Linked DNA regions of Azospirillum brasilense. Each later gene encodes a partner of the first gene's protein in a complex. Links are inferred from orthologs where the notes say so. Each region holds a gene or a part of one and is shown on either strand. Other genes may lie near its edges.

Region 1 (8,550 bases):
GGGCGACGACGCCGAAAGCATGGCACCGGTGGTCACCGCCATCCTTGGCACCGCCATCGCGGCGGCGGCCAAGCGCGCCGGCACCGCCGACGTCGCCCACGGGGTGATCGCGGGGTTGCGTCTGCTGCGCTCCGCCGCGGAGTCGGAGGCCGGCTACACCATGGGGGCGGCGATCGACACCGCCATCCGCACCCGCCTGCTGGTGGAGAACCTGTCGGCCCTGCGCACCACCGGGTCCGCCCCGGTCCCGGTGCCGTTGCCCGAGCCGGGACCTGGGGTGGCCATCGCGTCGGCCATCTTCGTCAGCGCCGCGGAATCATGCCTGACCGTCAACGCCCACGCCGAGGACAACGGGCCGCTGGAGATGGCCGTCTTCGCCTTCTCCACGCAGTTGATCCAGCAGCTCGGCGGGTCGCCGGACTGGCGGGATCTGATGCGCGAGCTGCACCGCCCGTCCGAGCCGCGCGACGACCGTCCGGTCGAGGCGCTTCCCGACGGCAACACCATTCATTGATGGTGCCGGCTGACTGACGTTTCCGGTCCTTGATAGTCCCAATTCTTGTGCGGATTTCGCCAATGACGGCGGGACTGCACAACAATTGGGGTAAAAACCTGCGATTTTCGGGACTTGCGGCCACCGTTCGCGCCATTTCGGGCCTTTTTATGGTACGGGACAAGGCTGCAGACCCTCCATTAGGCTCCCTGTCAATCGGCGGAGACGATCTCCGCGACGTGTTCGGGAATCGGGGAGCGGAGCCTTGACCATACACAGCAGCGCCGGGCGGCCCGCGGGGGCCGCGTTCGGCATCGTGCCGTCGTCGCCCGGTGAGGCGCCGACGTCACGCTGCGGCGCATCGCGGGAGGTGGCGCCGGGCTGCGTCGTCGCCGGCGATTCCGCCGGACGGCGCATCATCCTGGTCCATGCGGCGTCGAGCGAATCCCGGGCCTGGACCCGCCTGCTGCGCGCCGTCCCGGCCGGGCAGGAGTGGGTGGCCGTGCCGCGTCCCGATCCGGCGCCAATCAGCGGCGCCTCCCGCCTGCGCGGCGGCGACCCCGGCGTGCCGGCGGCGGCGCTGCGCCCGCTGCTGACGCTCCGCCGTTCGCGCAAGCCGCTGCTGATCGGTTGCGGCAACGGCGTGCCGGTGGCGCTGCGGGCCGTGCTGGAATTTCCGGAACTGATCGGCGGCCTTCTGCTGATCGACCCGATGACCGAGGAGACGGCCCGGCCGGGCGTGTTCCGCCGCATCGCCGCCCGCATCCTGCCACCGGTCGTCCGCGACAGCGCGGCGGAGCTTCAGGCCATGGCGCCCGCGCTCGACGCGGTCCGTGTGCCGGTCACATTGGTGCAGGGGAAGGACGTGCCGGACGGCTTTGCGGGCGCGTCCTTTCTGGAGCAGCGCTTGACCGGTTGCCGCAACCTGACGGTGGTGACCGTTCCCGGTCAGCAGGTTCTGCCCGCCAAGCACGAAGCACCCATCCGCGGCGCTCTGGCCGCGCTGGTCGCTTCGGTGGAGCGGGGAGGGGCCTGAGCGGAGCAGGCACGGAAAAGGGCGTCCGGTCAGAGACCGTTCGCGGTGATCGCCGCCTGGGTCCGATTGCGCACGCCGAGCTGGCGCAGGATCGCCGTCACATGCACCTTCACCGTGCCTTCGGTCAGGCCCAGCTCGTGCGCGATCTGCTTGTTGGACTTGCCGTCGCGCAGGCGGTTCAGCACGTCGCGCTGGCGCGGGGTCAGCTGGTCGCCCGCCCCGTCGGCCAGGGAGCCCAGCGGACCGGCGTCCCCCGCACCGTTGCCGGCGTGCGGCGCGCTGTCGGCCATCCGGTCGCCGCGGATCGCCTGTTCCGGCAGATAGACGCCGCCGGCCAGCACCAGCTGCAGGGCACCCATCATCACCTTCGCGCTGCTCGACTTCGGGATGAAGCCGGCGGCGCCGTTTTCCAGCGCGGCCAGCAGGTCCGACCGCTTCTCCGACCCCGACACCACGACCAGAAGCGCCTTGGGAAGCCGCTGGTGGATCTCGCCGAGCAGCGAGAAGCCGTTCCACCCCGGCATGCCGAGATCCAGGAGGATCAGGTCGAAGGCGATGGCGCCGTCGCACAGGCGGCGGACGTCGTCGAACGTCCCGGCCTCGTGAAACACCATGCTGTCGTCCGACTGGGCGAGCAGACGCCGCAGCCCGTCCCGGAACAGCAGGTGATCGTCGGCAAGCAGAACGTTCAGGGTCGGCTTTTCCGCGCTGTATTCCATGATGCTCATCGTGTCGGGGCTGCGATCCAAACAAATTCGGAGCGTATTGCCGAAATAGCCATCATCATTTCGAGGCGGAAGAGGGCCTTTGGTCCTATGGCGCACCACTTATGGCGTGTCGTCGCACCCAAAGCGGGTGCTCCGGATGCGACAGCGCCGGCCGCGGGATGGCGCGGCCGGCGCTGTGGATGCCGGGAAGGCAGAACCGCAAGACGATGGATCAGACCACGTTGGCGCTGACCCCGGCGGCTTCCGCCGGCTGGTCGCCGATGCCGTTGTTCAGCGCCCAGATCGCCGCCTGGGTGCGGTTGGAGGCGTTGATCTTGCGCAGCAGGCTCTTCAGATGGACCTTCACCGTGGCCTCCGTGATGTGGAGGTGGTTGGCGATCATCTTGTTGGAGTTGCCGTTCAGCAGGCAGCGCAGGATCTGGATCTCGCGCTGGGACAGGCCCTTGCGGCGGGCCGGGACCTCGGTCGCCAGCTCTTCGCTGCGGCCGTTGATCAGCAGCTCGGCCAGATGGGTCGGGAACACCTTCTCGCCCATCATCACCAGCTTCAGCGACTGCATCAGCGCTTCGCAGGCGATGTCCTTCATCAGGTAGCCGTGGGCGCCGGCGCCGAGCGCGCCGGACAGGCGGCGTGTGCACAGGTCGGTGGTCAGGATGACGACACGGATGCCGGGGTGGCCGTCGCGCAGGGCGCGGAGCTGGTCGGCCTCATCCTCGCCGCCGTTGACGAGGTCGATGAGGACCAAGTCGGGCTGGGTGCCCGCGGCCTCGACCGCGGGGACGCCCTCGCGCAGGGTGCCGGCCTCGCCCATCACCTTGAAGGGCGTGTTCTCGAACAGACGCTTCATGCCTTCGCGGAAGAGCTTGTTCGCGTCGATCAGGAAAACGTTCACGGGGTCCATTGTTCCTACCCGCCCTCTGTTTGTTTCAATTTGGTCGTTCGTCTGGCGCCTCCGTGGACATCCGGTCCGGGGGGAGGGCCGCTCTCCGCGGCTGTCCGTTTGGTTCCGGGGTGCCACGATCTGATTGGACCTTACCCCGGATTTGCGGAACAGAAAATTTCCCCAAAGGAAAAATTATGTCTCGCAATGGGCATATGCCCTAAGCCGAAATAAGACAAACCGTCCAACGAACCGTTCACGAATGTCTCACCTGGAATAATCAATCGGTCCTGAATTCGGTTCAGCCTGTGATTTGTCTGTGACTGTGGATGATTCTTGGGATCCTATGGTCGATGTGACTTCGAGCGATTGTGATAAGACAAGCGCTATGGTGTCGGACATAGTGCGGGCAGAGTTCATCCTGGCCCATGGGCCTAGTTCCATGCCCATTGGCGGAGCGTCCCGGCCGTTCCGTCAAGGGAAGGGGTTCGATGCGCCGGGGGGCGTGCTATATACGGTGTCCTCATTCGATGAAGGGCGTCTCCCGACCGCGGGAGAGCCCACCCAGGAACTCCGGTGCCGCATGTCCGATCCCTACGCCTACGACGATCCGCTGGGCCATGATCCCCTCAGCCAAGCGGGCGCCCCGGCCCCCGCGCCGGCGCAGCGTTTCGCCTATCTGGACGGGCTGAATCCCGTGCAGCGCGAGGCGGTCGAGGCCATGGACGGCCCGGTTCTGGTGCTGGCCGGCGCCGGCACGGGCAAGACGCGCGTTCTGACCACCCGGCTGGCCCATTTGCTGATGACGCGCCGCGCCGCCGCCTTCCAGATCCTGGCGGTGACCTTCACCAACAAGGCCGCCCGCGAAATGCGGGAGCGCGTCGCCCATCTGGTGGGGATCGAGCCGGAGGGCTGGTGGCTGGGCACCTTCCATGCGCTGGCCGCGCGCATCCTGCGCCGCCACGCCGAGCTGGTGGGGCTGAAGTCCAACTTCACCATCCTCGACACCGACGACCAGATCCGCCTGATCAAGCAGCTTCTGGAGGCGGCGAACGTCGATTCCAAGAAGTGGCCGGCGCGGCAGGTGCTGGGCGTGATCGAGCGCTGGAAGGACCGCGGCCTGACCCCGGACCGGCTGAACGAGGGCGATGGCGGCGACGTGGCCGGCGGGCGCGTGGTGGCGCTCTACCGCGCGTACCAGGAGCGGCTGCGCACGCTGAACGCCTGCGACTTCGGCGACCTCCTGCTGCACAACATCACGCTGTTCCAGAAGCACCCGGACGTGCTGGCGGAATACCACCGCAAGTTCAAGTACATCCTGGTCGACGAGTATCAGGACACCAACGTCGCCCAGTATCTGTGGCTGCGCATCCTTTCGCAGGCCCACAAGAACATCTGCTGCGTCGGCGACGAGGACCAGTCGATCTATGCCTGGCGCGGCGCCGAGATCGGCAACATCCTGCGCTTCGAGGCCGACTTCCCCGGCGCCACGGTGGTCAAGCTGGAGCAGAACTACCGCTCCACCGGGCACATTCTGTCCGCGGCCTCCGGCCTGATCGCCAACAACAAGGGGCGGCTCGGCAAGACGCTGTGGACCCAGGCCGACGGTGGCGAGCCGGTGCGCGTGCGCGGCGTCTGGGACGGCGAGGAGGAGGCCCGCTGGGTCGGCGACGAGATCGAGGCGCTGCAGCGCCAGGGCGTCTCGCTCGCCCAGATCGCCGTGCTGGTCCGCGCCGGCTTCCAGACCCGCGAGTTCGAAGAACGCTTCATCACGCTGGGCCTGCCCTACCGGGTGATCGGCGGCCCGCGCTTCTACGAGCGGCAGGAGATCCGCGACGCGATGGCCTATCTGCGCGTCGTCAACTCCCCTGACGACGATCTCGCCTTCGAGCGCATCGTCAACGTGCCCAAGCGCGGCGTCGGCCCGGCGGCCCTGCAATGCCTCTATCAGGCGGCGCGTTCGCGCGGGATGCCGCTGACCGAGGCGGGTTGGGCGCTGACCGAGACGGACGAGCTGAAGCCCAAGGTGCGTGGCGTGATGCGCAACCTGCTTCAGGACTTCTTCCGCTGGCGCACCCTGTCGGCGACCATGCCGCACACCGAACTGGCGCGCATGGTGCTGGACGAGTCCGGCTACACCCGCATGTGGCAGGAGGACAAGACGCCCGAGGCGCCGGGCCGGCTGGAGAACCTGAAGGAACTCATCACCGCCATGGCGGAGTTCGAGAACCTGTCGGGCTTCCTGGAGCATGTCGCCCTGGTCATGGAGAACGCCGAGGCCGCCGGCGTCGATCAGGTCACGGTGATGACCCTGCACGGCGCCAAGGGGCTGGAGTTCGACATGGTCTTCCTGCCCGGCTGGGAGGAGGGCGTGTTTCCCAACCAGCGTGCGCTGGACGAGACCGGCATCGCCGGGCTGGAGGAGGAGCGCCGCCTCGCTTATGTCGGGCTGACCCGGGCGCGCAAGCGGGCCTACATCAGCCACGCCGCCAACCGACGGCTCTACGGCAACTGGGTCAGCGCCATCCCCTCCCGCTTCGTCGAGGAGATCCCCGGCGGCGACGTCGAGGCGGAGGCGGCGAGCGGCCTCTACCCCGGCGGCAACGCCGGCAACGGCTTCGGCGGCGGCTTCGGTGGTGGAGGGAGCTTTCGCGACTCGTCGAGCTACGCCGCCTTCCGCGCCGGCCAGCAGGCGGCAGGCCGGCAGCAGCCCCCGTCGCCGCGGACCATCACGCTGGACAGCGGTTCCTATCAGGTCGCCCCGCGCGCCCGTCCGAACGCGCCCTTCCCGAAGGGGGCGCGGGTGTTCCACCAGAAATTCGGCTACGGCACCGTCACGGCGGTCGACCAGGACAAGCTGGAGATCGACTTCGATCAGGCCGGCAGCAAGAAGGTGATGGACAGCTTCGTGGTGCCAGCGGAGAAGGCGGGCTGACCCAGGCGGGATGGCCAAGGCAGGGTGACCGATTGCCGCAGCGGCCCCTCGCGGTGACGGTCGTCACAGGTTCGGCGGCGGCGTTCGGCTACTGGTGGGGTCCAGACAGCGCGCCCACAGCCACGGAACCCGCCCAGTGTTCGGCAAGAGCAGCACCGCGTTCGAGGTCCAGATCCGCCGCGAGGGGCGCTGGACCATCGAGGGGACCTACGACGACGAGCGCCGGGCCTTGGCCTCCGCCCGCAGTTGGCTGGCGGTCAGCGGGGTTGAGGAGGTCAAGGCCATCAAGTTCCGCTCGCTGGCCGGGCTGTCGCTGGAGACGGTGATCTTCCAGAAGGCCGTTCCGGTGGTGAAGGACAAGCCCATGGCGCTGGGCGGCACGGCGGAGGGCGCGCCCTTCTGCACGGCCCCCGGCGATCTCTACAGGTTCGAGTCGCGGGTGGTCACCGGCCGGCTGCTGCGCCCCTTCCTCGACAAGTTCCGCATCACCCCGACCGAGCTCCTCCATTCCTGGACCTACCTGCGCAAGCTCGACGAGCAGGGCCTTCTGCTGGGCGCGGCGCTCCAGGCGGTGGCCCGCCACCACGCGGACCGGCATGGCGTCGCGGTTCCGGCGCGGGCGCGCGAGTTGCGGGCCTTCGCTGACGTCGTGATGGCGCGCGCCCGCGACTTCCAGGCCGAGCGCAAGGCCCTGCCGGCCTTCGATCCCGCCGACCTGTCCCGGTCCAGCCGGGTCCTTGCCGCCGCGGTGGGAGAGGAGGGGCACGACTTCGCCTTCCTCAGCCAGCTCACCCTCCATCTGGCCGACCGCAATTCGCTGGCCGGCAAGCTGGAGATGCTGCTCGACCTGATCGGGCCGGACGTGGAGCCGCGGCACCTCGCTGTGCTCGACGGGGTGATGGCCGATGCGCTGGGCTCCGCCGAACTGGTGAAGGAGCTTCTCGGCGCGCAGCCGAACCTCGCTCTGGGGCTGTGCGCTCTGGCCGACCTGATCCTGGGCCGCGACCCGCAGCCGAAGAGCGAGCCGGTGAGCCCCCTGCTGGCTCACATCGGCGCGCTGATCGTCCAGGGGCGTGCGCCGTGCTGCCGCGCCGTTCTGCTGGAGCGCATCCAGCAATCGCTGAACGGCACCCAGCCGCTCGACCGCCGCGACCCGAAGAAGGAGGCGCTGCTGGCCGACCACCTCGCCACCCATCTGCGCGATCCGCAGGGGCGCCTGCTTGGCGGCGCCGAGGTGGAGAAGGCGCTGGCCCGCCGCCTGATCCGCCACCGTCAGGCGATCCTGCGCGAGCAGGGGATGCACGACATCGCGGACCGGCTGTCGGGACGGTGAGCAGGGTGTCGGCAGGGCCGGATCGGAGCGGGCATCGCTTCACGGCGCCGACGGCGACCAAGGCAGTTCCGTCAGCGGCTTGTCCCGCCGCAGCGATTCGTAGATCTCCGCACCCGTCTCGCGGTCCGTCTCGCACAGAATCATCAGCACGTCGGAGTCGGCGCTGGCCGATGTGCAGACCTTGGAGTCCCGGGTGCAGGTCGGCCGCGGGTGCGGCGCCAGCCAGTATCCGGGTTGAGCCTTCCGCGCCGCCTCCAAAAAGGCTGTCGCCAGCTTGGCGCTTTCCGCCTCGCTGCCGTCGTTGCGCACCGTGAACAGCGGCGAGTGCAGCCCGCTCGCGAACAGGCCCGAACCGATCGCCTGGGCCACGCAGAAGCGCTCCCGCACCGGCGCCGCGGGCAGGACCGGCGCATCGGCGTACGCCGCGCCCGGCGGCAGCGCCGGGGTGGTGCTGGTGATGGGGCCGACGATCAACTCGCGCAACTCGCGGGCGCGCCACAGCTTCACCAGCACGCTCTGCCCGCTGGGCACCGCGCCCAGCACGCGGCGCATCTGCACCGCATCGTCCACCGCAACGCCGCGCACCTCCAGGATCACGTCACCCCCGCGGATGCCCGACAGTTCGGCCGCTTTGCCCGGCATCAGCGCCGTCACCAGCAGGCCGCGCGGCACCTCCAGCCCCACCGTCTGCGCCAGCTGGGCGGTCAACGGGCTCACGGCCGCACCCATCGCCCCCTGCGGTTCGCGCGCCGCCGCCGGTGCCGCGGCGGGACCGGCCGTGCCGGGTCCGGCGGTGCCGGTTGGCGCCGAAGCGGAGCCCGCACCCGCCGCCGCAGCGCTGCCCGCCGCCGGGCAGCGCTGCTCCGCCATGAGCTGTCGCACCGCGGTGATATGGATCATCTGCGCTTGGCGTTCGCTGCCGCTCAGAGTGGGCAACGGGTCGTTGTAGGCTTTCAGCAGCGCCTCCAGCGTTGGGCAGTCCGTGCCCCGATAGGCGGACGCGACATCGGCCGTCATCGACGCCTCCGATCCGGACACCGAGCTTGCCGCCCCGACCGCCAGCCCGACCGGATCAAGCGCGCAGCCCGACACCGTCGCCGCTCCCGAAACCGCCACCAGCGCCGCCATCCATGCCCTGGCCGCCT
Region 2 (8,478 bases), on another replicon or contig:
CAACGTCTTGAGAGACGGTAAAGCCTTCCCGGATATCTGCGTGCCTTAAAACGTCGTCGGATATACCTTCCAGATTCGGGTGGGTGCGGAGTAATTTTTCTAGGAGTTCTACATATTCCTTTGACGAAGTGGGATCTTTTAAGCTGGACCTCAACGACACCTCTATCCCGTAAGGCGGGAGGAACTTGCTGTCGAGTTGCAGGGCAACAGTAAACTTCTTTAGGGCTAATGCACACACGAGCGGCAGTGCGGCAAGCAGCGACGAGATAATTAACCCGACGTCAGCGGAAGGAATTGCGTGCCAAAGAGCTCCAATGGTCCGCGTTATCGGGCTTGCGTCTGGCGACAGCATGTAATCGAGATCGTCGGCCCGACTGGTCACGTCGTTCAGTTTGGACACGAACGCAGCATTCTCCAGCGCGGCCGTGTTGCCAATTGCGCTCTTGATCTCCTGAATGCAGACACCAAAATCGGCTCGCCAATTTTTGGTGATCTCAGGGTTTAAGGAACAGGCACGATAAAGGCGACTTTGCAAGTCTTGCTTGGCTTTGGCCATCGAGACTGCGTCAAGTGCAGGTGAATCAATATGGGATTTTGACCGTACGGAGCCACAGGTGTCTTCGTAGGAAGAGCGCAATGTTTCTTGTGATTTCTTCTCAAAATTATCAAGATCAAGTATAATTCCAAGTAAAGGCTGGTTGGAAAAATGCGATCGTGTACGATCGGAGAGGTTCTCCAGCATGGTGATACCATGCGCGCTGTACCGGCACAGCGAGTCTCTCATATTCCCTACCTCGTTCATGATGCTTTGGTCATGATGGTTTATTGCGTTTAAACTTTTTACGACACCGTGATAGTCATCAAGTGAAGATCCATCCAAAGATCCAAAATATTTTTCAAAGAACAACGCAGCATTTGAGATTGATGTCTTTGTGACGGTTGCTCCTGTGCTTGCGCTCGTTTCCAATGATGCTATTTCTTTCTTTATGAGAGAAGCTTTATCGTTAAGGTCTGTATAATCGGTTGATAGAAACTTTTCGACTTCTCTTCTGTAGATGTTCCGAGTTGAGCTATCTGACGGGAAAGGTACGTTCTTTCCGGATTTTTTTAAAAAATAAGGAAATACCCTTTGATTGAAGATGGGGATATTTAGAATATTGACGGAGCTTTTGATTTTGTCGAGATCGGCGGACTCGCTTATTATATGAGAAAGTTCAGATTTTCTTGCATCAATTTGATTTTTAATCCGCTGTTGCGCTTGCCTGTTCGCGTTTTCGATGCCTGTATCCGATAGGCGGGAGTTGAGTTCGTCTCGTGCCAGTTCTGTGGCCTTCTGAACGCTGTCGGCAACGGCGTACGTAGCATTCAGGACGGTCGTTATGCGGCCTACCGTTTCCGCTGGCACCGCTACGTTGTTCCCTGTGCTGACGAAATCAGAAGAAATGCTCCGAGCCTCCTCAAAGAGCTTTGCCCATTCAATTGAAGAAAATCTATTGTTGTCACTATTAATGGCTCCGTTTACCAGAAACACGATAGAGAAAAACAATGAAATTGATAAGCAAAATATGTAGGAAAATAAGAATCTCTTATTAACATCACGAAAACTTTGGGACGAGCCAAGACTCCAAGCAGAAACAACAAGAATTGATTCAACAGCAAAAGCTATTATAGTTGAAATGCCCCCGATATAATCCAATAAACTGTTTAATGCAATGATCAGAATTTCAGAGTTAGCAGAGCCTTTTGACGGAAACAGTCTAACATCTTCAACAAAATAATGGATTCCATTCCTTGTTGTAAAAAATGAGGCAAATCCAATCATTGACGCAACTGTCATCAGGCAATATCGCTGGATAATCGGCGATTGCTCCAAATGAGCTCGAAGAACTAGAAACCAAACGTAAGATAGAGAGCGTTGGAATTTTCGTGTTAAGCGAAACCCTAACGGTGAATTGAGTTCAGTTGGGGCGTTTGTCATGGTCAGCCATCCTTATGTATGCAGTGTCTTTTTGAATAGCAAAAATGAGTATCGCATATGGCTTAATTAAATCTATGAGTATTTGCTATTAGTACACTCGCTATCGCTTTCAATAAGAGCATACTTAGGAATGCCTTGAGGGTGCAAAGCGTGAGGCGCGCAAAAATGAGGTTCTGCTCGGCTTCTGCAAGGGCGCCTGCCGTTGAGAGGGGCGCTGGCCAGGCCGGTCTTGCGTCGCCGCGCTATCGTCTGTCCGATAAGCCCACGCTCGACAGGGGAGGGTACTCGCGCCATATAATCGGTTCCCGTTCCGTACCCTGCCCGGACCCTGCTCCCCATGTCCCATCCCGTCCTGACCGCCCTCCCGCAGAAGTCCCTGCCCAAGCTGGAGGCGGGCAAGAAGTTCGAACTGGTGTCGGAGTTCAAACCCTCCGGCGACCAGCCGCGCGCCATCGGGGAACTGACCGAGGGGCTGCGCGCCGGCGAGAAGGATCAGGTGCTGCTCGGCGTCACCGGGTCCGGCAAGACCTTCACCATGGCGCACGTCATCCAGCACGTCCAGCGCCCCACCCTGGTGCTCGCCCCGAACAAGACGCTGGCGGCGCAGCTCTACGGAGAGATGAAGTCCTTCTTCCCGAACAACGCGGTGGAATACTTCGTCTCCTACTACGACTACTACCAGCCGGAAGCCTACGTTCCGCGCACCGATACCTTCATCGAGAAGGAATCCTCGATCAACGAGCAGATCGACCGCATGCGCCACTCGGCGACGCGGGCGCTGCTGGAGCGCGACGACGTCATCATCGTGGCGTCGGTGTCCTGCATCTACGGTATCGGCTCCGTCGAGACCTATTCGGAGATGACCGTCGATCTGCGCAAGGGTCAGGTGGTCGCCCAGCCCGACCTGCTGCGCAAGCTGACCGAGCTTCAGTACAAGCGCAACGACGCGGCCTTCGGGCGCGGCCTGTTCCGGGTGCGCGGCGACACCGTGGAGCTGTTCCCCGCCCACATGGAGGACCGCGCCTGGCGCATCTCGCTGTTCGGCGACGAGATCGAGGGCATCCACGAGATCGATCCGCTGACCGGTGAGAAGATCGCCTCGCTGGAGGCCGTGCGCATCTATCCCAACAGCCACTATGTGACGCCCAAGCCGACGCTCAATCAGGCCATCGAGCAGATCAAGCGCGAGTTGAAGCTTCGACTGGAGGAGTTCAACGCCCAGGGCAAGCTGCTGGAGGCGCAGCGGCTGGAGCAGCGCACGACCTTCGACATCGAGATGATGGCGGCCACCGGCGCCTGCGCCGGCATCGAGAACTATTCCCGCTACCTGACCGGCCGCGCGGCGGGCGAGCCGCCGCCGACGCTGTTCGAGTATCTGCCGGGCGACGCGCTGCTGATCGTGGACGAAAGCCACGTCATGGTGCCGCAGATCGGCGGCATGTACCGCGGCGACCGCATGCGCAAGGAGACGCTGTCCGAATACGGCTTCCGCCTGCCCAGCGCCATGGACAACCGCCCGCTGAAGTTCGAGGAGTGGGAGGGCATGCGCCCGCAGACGGTCTTCGTCTCCGCCACCCCCGGCCCGTGGGAGATGGAGCGCACCGGTGGCGTCTTCGCCGAGCAGGTGGTCCGCCCGACCGGCCTGATCGACCCGGAGGTGATCATCCGTCCCACCGAGACGCAGGTGGACGACCTGATCCACGAGTGCAAGGAGGTGGTGGCGAAGGGCAACCGCGTGCTGGTCACCACCCTCACCAAGAAAATGGCCGAGGCGTTGACCGAGTATATGCACGAGGCGGGGCTGCGCGTGCGCTACATCCACTCCGACGTGGAGACTCTGGAGCGCATCGAGATCATCCGCGACCTGCGGCTCGGCGCCTACGACGTGCTGGTCGGCATCAACCTGCTGCGCGAGGGGCTGGACATCCCCGAATGCTCGCTGGTCGCCATCCTGGACGCCGACAAGGAGGGCTATCTGCGCTCCAAGACCTCGCTGATCCAGACGATCGGCCGCGCCGCCCGCAACATCGAGGGGCGGGCGATCCTCTACGCCGACAGGATCACCGGCAGCATGCAGTACGCCATCGACGAGACGGCGCGCCGCCGCGAGAGGCAGCGGGCGTACAATCTGGAGCACGGCATCACGCCGGAATCCGTGAAGAAGGCCATCGGCGACATCCTGGAGAGCGTCTACGAGCGCGGCGACCACGTCACTGTGAAGACCGGCCTGAACGCGTCGGAACTGGTCGGCCACAACCTGAAATCCGTGATGGCCGACATGGAGAAGCGCATGAAGGCCGCCGCCGCCGACCTGGAATTCGAAGAGGCCGCCCGCCTGCGCGATGAACTCCGCCGGCTGGAGGCGATGGACCTTGGGCTGGAGCAGCCGGGCAGCATCGGCATCAGCTCCGCCCGCCAAGGCCGCGGCATTCCCGAGGGCGCGCCGAAGAAGCAGGGGCGCCGGGGACGGCGCTGACCGGGACGGCGCCACCTCCGGAATAATATCCCCGTCGCAGGCGTTCATCCTGTCAGTACGGCCCGCCCGCCGGGCCGCGACCCCTGGCACAGGAACGCCAATGACGACGCTCCGCTCGCTGTCCCTTCTGTCCTTCGCCGCCCTTCTCCTGTCCGGCTGCTACGTCGCCGCCGGGACACCCGGACCCGTCTATGGCTATGGACACCGTTCCTATGGGTACGGCTATTACGAGCGCCCGCTGTACCGCCATTACGGGCCGCCGCCCGTGGTGTATGGCCGCCCCTACTACGGCGGCCATCGCGGCGGTCACCATGGCGGCCCCCGTCACCATCAACGGCACGGCGGGCACCGTCACGGCGGCTGGTAGGAGGCGGCCGGGACCGGCCCGCTCCCTGAAATCGTCGTTAACAAAGGCTCAATGCTTTGGTCCGATCATGACCTGAATACATTCGCTCCCGCTGATGCACGAATCCGAAGCGCGGGAGGCGACGCAGGGCAGGAAAGGGTCCGGGACCCATGAGCGACCAACTCACCAAGGACGACGTGTCCAGACTGCTGTCGGACCCGTCGCCGAACAGCCGCTCCGAACTGGCGGTCAAGGTTGCCAAGCAATTCTCCGCGGCCACCTTGACGGACGGCGAGCGTCGGCTCGCCGAGGACATCATCCGCTTCATGGCGCGCGACGCCGTGGTGCGCGTGCGCCAGTCGTTGGCCGAGAACCTGAAGGCCAACCCGGCGCTGCCGCGCGACGTCGCGCTGATGCTGGCCCGCGACGTGGAGGCCGTGGCGATCCCGGTGCTCAGTGTCTCCACGGTGCTGACCGACGCCGATCTCGTCGAACTGGTGCGGACTGGCACCGACGCCAAGCACACCGCCATCGCGCAGCGTCCGGCCCTGTCGGCCAGCGTCGCCGACGCGCTGATCGACACCGCGTCGGAAGGGGCTGTGGCAGTACTAGTCGCCAACGAGAGCGCGGATCTCGGTGAGCGCACGCTCGGCCGTGTCATCGAACGCTTCGCCGACAGCGAAACCGTGCAGGAACCGCTGGTCCAGCGCGCCCGCCTGCCGATCACCATCGCCGAGCGGCTGGTCGCCGTGGTGTCGGAAAAGCTGCAACAGCATTTGGTGGCCAACCACGACCTCCCGGCCAAGGTCGCCGCCGACCTGATCCTGCAAAGCCGCGAACGCGCCACGGTCGCCCTCTTCTCCGGGGAAAGCGACGAGGGCGCGCTGGAGCGGCTGGTCGCGCAACTATCGCGCAGCGGCCGCCTGACCCCATCGCTGTTGGTGCGGGCGCTGTGCATGGGCGACAGCGCCTTCTTCGAGACGGCCCTGTCCCATCTGGCCAACGTGCCGCTGACCAACGCCCGTCTGCTGATCCACGACGCTGGGCGGCTGGGTCTGAAGTCCATCTACGACAAGGCCAAGCAGCCGCCGGCCCTGCTGCCCGCCTGCCGGATCGCTTTGGACGTGCTGAAGGAGACCCCCTACGACGGCGAGGCGCACGACATCGAACGCCACCGCCGTCGGGTGATCGAGCGCATCCTGACCCAGTACGAGGATCTGGCGGCGGAGGATTTGGATTACCTGCTCGACAAGCTGGGCGACCTCATGCGCGAGGAAACGAGATAACGCTGAAGCCTTCGAAAATTGCTCGGTCTGCAGTTTTCGGTTGCGGTATCAAACGGAGTTGGCAACTCATCATTTGATAAGGCTTTGACGTGATCTGAGCACGCCCTCACGATCACCTTGAGCAGCCTGCCTCACGGTGCCATTTTTTGATGCCCGCTGTTCCTGACCTTTGCGTCTGGCCGCGGTCTTTCCTGCCAGAACCTTGGAAGGGAGAGCGCGGTTGCCCGATGAGAGCAAGGGACGGGAGGCGGTGGTTCCGGATGAACCCGGTCACGGCTTCCGGCCGGCGTCGCTGGACGCCGTGAACTTCCTGCTGGCGGACGTGCGCGGGGCGCTCGGCCCTTATCTCAACGTCTTTCTGGTGACCCAGCAGCATTGGAGCCAGTCGGAGGTCGGGCTGGTGACCAGTCTGGCTGGCTGGCTCGGGCTTGCCGTGCAGACGCCCATCGGGGCGGCCATCGACTCCACCCACCGCAAGCGCGAGGCTATCGTCCTGGCGCTGGCCGTGCTCGGCGCGGGGGCGCTGTGCATCTACCTGTTCCCCAACTTCTGGCCGGTCCTGATCGCGAACACGTTGATCGCGGTGGTCGGGGACGTGTTCGGTCCGGCGGTGGCGGCCCTGACCCTCGGCCTCGTCCCGCAGCGCATGCTCGCCCGGCGGATGGGGCGCAACGCCGCTTTCGACCATGCGGGCAACGTCGGCGTGGCGGCGCTCGTCGGGCTGGTCAGCTGGCTGTTCTCCCAGCAGGCGGTCTTTCTGCTGGTGCCGGTGTTCGCGGTCCTGTCATCAATCGCCGTCCTGTCGATCCCGGCCTCCGCCATCGACCAGCGCCGCGCCCGCGGGGTGGAGGCGCCGGCGGGCGGCGGGTCGGAAGGCGGAGCGGCCGACGGGGAGAAGGTTTCCGGCATGGGCATCCTGGTCCATTGCCGGCCGTTGCTGATCTTCGGCAGTTGCGCCTTGCTGTTCCATTTCGCCAACGCCCCCCTGCTGCCGCTGGTCGGGCAGAAGCTGGCCGCGGCGCACCCGGAATGGGCGACGGTCATGATGTCGTCCTGCATCATCGCCGCCCAGCTCGTCATGCTTCCCATCGCCATCCTGGTGGGACGGACGGCGGACCGTCTGGGCCGCAAGCCGATCCTGCTGATCGGCTTCGCCATCCTGCCGTTGCGGGCCGTCCTCTACACCCTGTCGGACAACAGCGCCTGGCTGATTGGCGTCCAGCTTCTGGATGGGGTGGGCGCCGGGATCTTCACAGCCCTGACGCCGCTGGTGATCGCCGATCTGATGCGCGGCACCGGGCGCTACAACCTTGCCTTCGGGGCGGGCGCCACGATGCAGGGCGTGGGAGCCGCGACCAGCGGCTTCGTCACCGGTGTGATCGTGGATCGTTTCGGCTATTCCGCCGCCTTCCTCACGGCTGGGGCGATGGCCCTGATCGCGCTGGCCGCCCTGTTCCTCGGGTTGCCGGAAACCGCTCCAGCCAACCCTGCCGAGGCTGGGGTCGGACCGTTGGAGGAGCCCAGCCTCGCTGAATGACCCGTCCGAAGCCGGGGGCCAATCCATCCGGAACCGGAGACACTTTTAGAACGTCCGAAATTCCCTGAGGCCGGCGATGGGCGGGGCCGTCAAGCGGGCGGCGGGCAGGAGGATGGTCACCGTCGTGCCGTGCCCCGGCGCGCTGTCCAACTCCACGCGACCGCCGTGCAGCTCGGCGAAGCGGCGGACGATGGGCAAGCCGAGCCCGATGCCCTCGTGCTGGCGCACGAGCGAGCGTTCGCCCTGGATGAACGGGCTGAAGACGTGGTCGACGATGTCCGCCGGGATGCCGGGGCCATCATCGGCGACGGCGACGGCGACCATCCCGCCCTGCAGGGCGATCCGCAGCGAGACCCGCCCGCCCCGGTGACCGAACTTCACCGCGTTGTCCAGCAGATGGACGATCATCTCCGCCAGGCGGCGCTGGTCGGCACGCAGCGTGACGGGCGGTCCCGGCTGAAGCGTGATGGTCTGCGACTTGGCCTGCGCCTTGGCGCCGAGCAGATCGATGCATTGGATCAGCAGGCCGGGCAGGTCGATGGTCGACTCGGCAAGGTCGATGCCGCCGGATCCCCGCGTGAAGTCCAGGATGTTGTTGACCATGCCGAGCAACGCCTTGCCGCTCTCCTCGATGAGCCGGACATAATCCATGTAGTCGTCATGGCCGAGCGGCCCGTGCGCCTCGCTGGACAGCACCTCGGCGAAGCCGATGATGGCGTTCAGAGGGGTCCGCAACTCGTGGCTGGTCACCGAGAGGAAGTCGAGCTTGGCCCGGTCGGCCTGCCGCGCCGCCTCCAGGGCGGTGCTGAGTTCCGCCGTGCGCTCCGACACGCGGCGCTCCAGCCCGCGGTTCTG

What was found.
Region 2: the proteins of H1Q64_RS07640 (region 1) and uvrB are in contact, whole or in part, in a crystal structure (PDB 7EGT), measured with the Thermus thermophilus proteins. The link is inferred for Azospirillum brasilense from one-to-one orthologs. Residues at the interface, in WP_096412145.1 of Thermus thermophilus: His654, Arg656, Phe657, Gln666, Asp668, Glu669, Lys680, Arg681, Leu682, Ser683, Lys685, Tyr686, Ala687; in WP_096411307.1 of Thermus thermophilus: Glu23, Leu25, Arg26, Asp27, Gly28, Glu29, Arg30, Phe31, Arg55, Glu326, Asp327, Phe328, Glu379, Ser382, Gln383, His398, Gly400, Arg401.

What each region holds. Positions count from the first base shown.
Region 1 is NZ_CP059449.1:1,604,244-1,612,793, forward strand. The notes cover bases 3,334-6,396. They hold H1Q64_RS07640 (ATP-dependent helicase), read left to right. Parts: upstream 3,334-3,720; coding sequence 3,721-6,072; downstream 6,073-6,396. Other genes in these bases: H1Q64_RS07645 (hypothetical protein), read left to right, coding at 6,209-6,396. Outside these bases: H1Q64_RS07620 (hypothetical protein), read left to right, coding at 1-514; H1Q64_RS07625 (alpha/beta fold hydrolase), read left to right, coding at 759-1,529; H1Q64_RS07630 (LuxR C-terminal-related transcriptional regulator), read right to left, coding at 1,559-2,221; H1Q64_RS07635 (LuxR C-terminal-related transcriptional regulator), read right to left, coding at 2,469-3,158; more of H1Q64_RS07645, read left to right, coding at 6,397-7,405; H1Q64_RS07650 (PDZ domain-containing protein), read right to left, coding at 7,445-8,550. UniProt on the Escherichia coli protein: A helicase with DNA-dependent ATPase activity. Unwinds DNA duplexes with 3'-5' polarity. Translocates on single-stranded DNA with 3'-5' polarity. Initiates unwinding more efficiently from a nicked substrate than double-stranded DNA.
Region 2 is NZ_CP059450.1:64,199-72,676, forward strand. Bases 1,894-4,884 are described here. They hold uvrB (excinuclease ABC subunit UvrB), read left to right. Parts: upstream 1,894-2,315; coding sequence 2,316-4,454; downstream 4,455-4,884. Other genes in these bases: H1Q64_RS13705 (hypothetical protein), read right to left, coding at 1,894-1,978; H1Q64_RS13715 (neuropeptide-like protein 29), read left to right, coding at 4,555-4,821. In the rest of the region: more of H1Q64_RS13705, read right to left, coding at 1-1,893; H1Q64_RS13720 (DUF2336 domain-containing protein), read left to right, coding at 4,971-6,086; H1Q64_RS13725 (MFS transporter), read left to right, coding at 6,307-7,623; H1Q64_RS13730 (hybrid sensor histidine kinase/response regulator), read right to left, coding at 7,669-8,478. UniProt on the Escherichia coli protein: The UvrABC repair system catalyzes the recognition and processing of DNA lesions. A damage recognition complex composed of 2 UvrA and 2 UvrB subunits scans DNA for abnormalities.